Regions from separate parts of the Streptomyces enissocaesilis genome, predicted to be linked through region 1. Evidence: riboswitches for the same ligand, from Rfam matches in the RefSeq annotation. Region 1 holds a riboswitch; the other holds the start of a gene.

The links. A riboswitch is a leader RNA that binds a small molecule or an ion and turns the genes downstream of it on or off. The one in region 1 is predicted to bind glycine.
Region 2: linked by a shared signal. The riboswitch ahead of gcvP (aminomethyl-transferring glycine dehydrogenase) and the one ahead of gcvT (glycine cleavage system aminomethyltransferase GcvT) in region 1 are both predicted to bind glycine.

The regions. Positions count from the first base shown of each region.
Region 1 is NZ_BAAAUD010000014.1:59,547-61,993, reverse strand. It holds gene gcvT (glycine cleavage system aminomethyltransferase GcvT) at 1-955, opposite strand, end outside; glycine riboswitch at 996-1,095, opposite strand; glycine riboswitch at 1,096-1,214, opposite strand; gene ABD374_RS07420 (AAA family ATPase) at 1,393-2,133, shown strand; gene ABD374_RS07415 (enhanced serine sensitivity protein SseB) at 2,144-2,447, shown strand, end outside.
Region 2 is NZ_BAAAUD010000113.1:9,368-11,814, reverse strand. It holds gene gcvP (aminomethyl-transferring glycine dehydrogenase) at 1-905, opposite strand, end outside; glycine riboswitch at 1,139-1,235, opposite strand; gene ABD374_RS33615 (PRC-barrel domain-containing protein) at 1,350-1,715, shown strand; gene ABD374_RS33610 (DNA polymerase IV) at 1,643-2,447, opposite strand, start outside.

The DNA of each region.
Region 1 (2,447 bases):
TGACCTCGCCGACGACCTCGCCGTCGGCGACGACGGGGAAACCGGCGCGCGGGACGCGGCGGCCCTCGGCGACCAGGCCGACCAGCTTGCGCGGCGGAGCGGTCTCGGCGCGCTCGGCGGCGGCCCGAAGGGCGGCGCGGCCGACGAAGTCGCCCTCCTTCTCGAACTTCACGACCCGGCCAAGACCCGCGTCGAAGGGGGTCAGCGCGGTGGTCAGCTCGTGCCCGTACAGCGGCATGCCCGCTTCCAGGCGCAGGGTGTCGCGGCAGGAGAGGCCGGCGGGGACGAGACCGGCGTCCTTGCCCGCGTCCGTCAGCGCCCGCCACAGCTTCTCGGCGTCGGCCGGGGCCACGAACAGCTCGAAGCCGTCCTCGCCGGTGTAGCCGGTACGCGCGATGAGGGCGGGGACGCCGGCGACGGTGCCGGGCAGGCCGGCGTAGTACTTCAGGCCGTCGAGGTCGGCGTCGGTGACGGACTTCAGGATGCCGGGGGACTCGGGGCCCTGGACGGCGATCAGGGCGTACGCGTCACGGTCGTCCCGCACGACGGCGTCGAACCCGGCGGCGCGCTCGGTGATCGCGTCGAGGACGGTCTGGGCGTTCCCGGCGTTGGCGACGACCATGTACTCGGTTTCGGCCAGCCGGTAGACGATCAGGTCGTCGAGGATCCCGCCGTCCTCCCGGCAGATCATCGTGTAGCGGGCGCGGCCGGGGCCGATCGTGCCGATGTTGCCGACGAGCGCGTGGTCGAGGGCGTTCACGGCCTGGGGGCCGGTGACGGTGATCTCACCCATGTGGGAGAGGTCGAAGAGGCCCGCGCGGGTCCGTACGGCGTTGTGCTCGTCGCGCTCGCTGGCGTACCGCAGCGGCATGTCCCAGCCCGCGAAGTCGGTCATGGTCGCGCCCAGCGAACGGTGCAGTGCGTCGAGGGCGGTGTGGCGGGGGACATTGCTCATGTGTGGGGCTCCCAGGGCAGGGCATGACAGGTGAGGACAATCCTCCCCATCTGTCATCGGAACCTGAGAGGTTCACCGGGAGAGTCCCGGCTTGCACCTTGGGTGGAGCCGCGACATGGCGGCCCGCTTTTCAGATCTGCCTCGCCCGCGCGGTACGGGGCCTGAGAGATTCAAGGGAGGGACTTGCTCCTTCGGCGTCCTGGGCACCGGGCACTCCTGGAGTGCTTCTGCGTGCTTCGGACTCTCCCGCGCGGATTCAAGCGGCCGGTATGGAGTTGGCGCGCACATCATTGCACGCATCCTCCGGTGGCGGGACGGCCGGGCAGTACCTGGACACAGCGGCAAATCACTGGTGACGGATTACCTTTTCTTTACACTTCTTGGGCAAGGGTGGGGAAAAGGGCGGGGACACCTGACAGCCCGACAGGGGGAGTGCGATGACGTTGCAGCGGCCCGGTGCGTACGTGACGACCGCGGGCACCACGCACGGCGCGGTGCCCGCACCACAGGGCGTGCCGGCCGGGGAGACCGCCCGCCGGCCGGTGCCCACCGTCCGCGACCTGCGCGAGCGCTCCGGGCGCAGCCCGCGCACGCTGGCCTTCGCGGCCGGCGACGTCGTGGTCGTCTCGGGGCTGCCCGGCAGCGGCAAGAGCACCCTGATCCGGCGTACGGCGAGGACGGGGACGCACCGCATCGACTCGCAGGACGTCCGCGAGCGGTGGCAGGCGCGCATGCCGCGCCTGCTGCCGTACGCCCTCTACCGCCCCCTCGTACGGGCCGCCCACTACGCCGGGCTGCGGCGCGCCCTGCGCTCCGGCGAGAGCGTCGTGGTCCACGACTGCGGCACGCTCGCCTGGGTGAGGCGCTGGCTGGCGCGCGACGTCCGCCGGCGGGGCGTCGCCCTGCACCTGGTGCTGCTCGACGTGGCGCCGCAGGTGGCGCGGGCCGGCCAGGAGGAGCGGGGTCGCGGGGTCTCGGGCTACGCGTTCGCCCGGCACCGGCGGGCGGTGGGCCGGCTGGTGCGGGACGCGGAGGGCGGCCGGCTCCCCGCCGGGTGCGTGTCGGCGGTGCTGCTGGACCGGGACGCGGCGGGGGCGCTGACGGGGATCGACTTCCCGGCCGGGGCGGAGCTCCGGTTACGGGAACAGCCCCGCGGGGCACCGCCGGCGCCGCGTTAGGGTCGTGCCCGTGGACTACCCAGACTTCCCCCTGCCCGCCCACCCGCACGGCGGAGGCGGCTGGCCCGGCAACGAACTCGAAGAGGTGCTGGCCGCCTCGGTCGGCGCCCCCGCCGCGGGCGCCCGCATCGTCGAGGTGCTGGGGCGCAGCCAGGTGTGGGTGCCGCTGCCGAACGGCGGCGGGCCCGACTCCCCGAGCCTCGACCTGGCCACCCTGGACATCCACGGCGAGGCGTACGTCCCCGTGTACAGCTCCGAGGAGCAGCTGCGCCGGTGCGCCGGGCCCCACATGTCCTTCACCGTGGCGCCCGCCC
Region 2 (2,447 bases), on a different contig from region 1:
CTGCGCGCGAACTTCTCGCGGACGGCCATGAACCCGGCGTGCGGGCCGCCGAAGCCCATCGGAACGCCGAAGCGCTGGGTGGTGCCCACCGCGATGTCCGCGCCGAGCTCGCCGGGCGAGGTCAGCAGCGTCAGCGCCAGCAGGTCGGCGGCGACGGTGACGACCGCACCGAGCTCGTGCGCCTGCTCGATGACGGGCTTGATGTCCCGTACGGCGCCCGAGGCGCCCGGGTACTGAAGCAGCACGCCGAAGACACCGCGCTCGGCGACCTCGGCCGGAATGCCTCCGGACAGATCCGCGACGACGACGTCGACACCGGTCGGCTCCGCGCGCGTCCGGATGACGGCCACGGTCTGCGGCAGCGCGTCGGAGTCGATCAGGAAGACGCCGTTCTTGACCTTGCCGACGCGGCGCGAGAGCGCCATGGCCTCGGCCGCCGCGGTGCTCTCGTCGAGCAGCGAGGCGCCCGAGGTCGGCAGACCGGTCAGATCGGCGACCATCGTCTGGAAGTTGAGCAGTGCCTCCAGCCGGCCCTGCGAGATCTCCGGCTGGTAGGGCGTGTACGCCGTGTACCAGGCCGGGTTCTCCATGACGTTGCGCAGGATCACCGGCGGCGTGAAGGTGCCGTAGTAGCCGAGCCCGATCATCGGGGCGAGCACCTGGTTGCGGTCCGCGAGCGCACGCAGTTCGGCCAGGACCTCGGCCTCGGTGCGGGCGTCGGGCAGCCCGAGCGCCTCGGCGCTCTTGATGACGTCCGGCACCGCGGCCGCGGTCAGCTCGTCGAGCGAGCCGTAACCGACCTGGGCGAGCATCTTGGCCTGGGCTTCGGCATCGGGCCCGATGTGGCGCTGCTCGAAGGGGATGCCACGCTCGAGCTGCGAGAGCGGAATGCGGTTTGCGGTCATCTGCGGAAGGCCTCCTGGTCTGACGCGACCTGCGAGGGCACCACGGCACGGTACCCGGACGGCCTCCCCCTCTGTCATCTCAACCTGAGAGCTTCACCGGAAGACCGTACGGACATCACTGACGTCGAAGGTCGTTCCGGCTTTCACCGTCGGTGAGGAAGGGAGCCGCGACAGGTGCTGTGCTGTTCTCCAGCACATGCCCGTCCGACGCCCGCCCTGCTTTCCAGAGTGACCTCGTCCGTGCGGTACGGGGGCCTGAGAGATTCCGGGGAGGATTTGCTCCTTCGGCGTCCCCGGCATGTTCACCGGAGACTCTCCCGCACGGGGTCAGCAGCCATTTGCCAGCCTACCAGCGAGCCTCGTCGCGGATCCCTCGAGTGGCCGAGTCCACAGTTGTGCCCTTTCGTAGGGTCTACGGAGCAGCTGCGATCAGTTGGAGGGACCGTGCAGACCGACATCGATCCGCGCAGCCTGATCGGCCGCAAGGCGTTCGACCGCAATGGCACCAAGATCGGAACGGTGGACGAGGTGTACCTCGACGACGCCACGGGGGAACCCGAATGGGCAGCCGTACGCACCGGCCTCTTCGGCCGCGACGCCTTCGTCCCCCTGGAGCCCAGCACGGTCGTGAACGACTCCCTCCGCGTCCCCTACGACCGCTCGCTGATCAAGGACGCCCCGGACTTCGGCGTCGGCCGCCACCTCTCCCCCGAGCAGGAACTCCAGCTCTACCACCACTACGGGCTCGACATCTCCTCCCCCGCCCCCGACCGGGACTTCGGCCGGCTGGCCGGTGAGGACCCCGCCTGATCCCGGGCCGCCCTCACCAGCGGGAGCGGATCCGACGGCACCAGGTCCGGATCGTCCACCTTGAAGGTCCGCACCCGCCCGGGCGCCGACGTCGGCTCCTCGAACCGCACGGTGACCCGTCCGACCCCGCTGCCCTGCACCCACCCCGCTCCGTACGCGGCGTGCCGCACGTCCTGCCCGGCCAGCCACCGGCGCTCCGGCGGCGGCTCGGGCACCGGCGCCGCCGGCACCCCGCCGCCCGGATCCGCGTCCACGGCTTCTTCCGCCGACTGCGACTGCGCCCGCTCACCGGCCGCCTGGGCGAAAAGGTCCTCCTGCGTGAAGTCGGCGAGCCCGGTGACCCCCACCCCGAGCAGCCGCACCCCGCCCGTGGTGTCCACCGACTCCAGCAGCCGTCCTGCGGCCTCCCGCACCACGGCGGGGTCGTCCGTCGGCCCCCGCAGCGTCTCGGAACGCGTCAGCGTCGAGAAGTCGTACCTGCGCACCTTGAGGACCACCGTCCTGCCCGAGCGCCCGGCCGCCCGCAACCGCTGCACACACCGGTCGGACAGCCGGACCACTTCGGCCCTGATCCTGACCCGGTCGTGCAGGTCCACCTCGAAGGTGTCCTCGACCGACACCGATTTCGCGTCCCGCTCGGCCACCACGGGCCGGTCGTCGTGCCCGACGGCCATCCGGTACAGCGAGACCCCGTGCGCCTTCCCCAGCAGCCGTACGAGCTCGTCCTCGCCC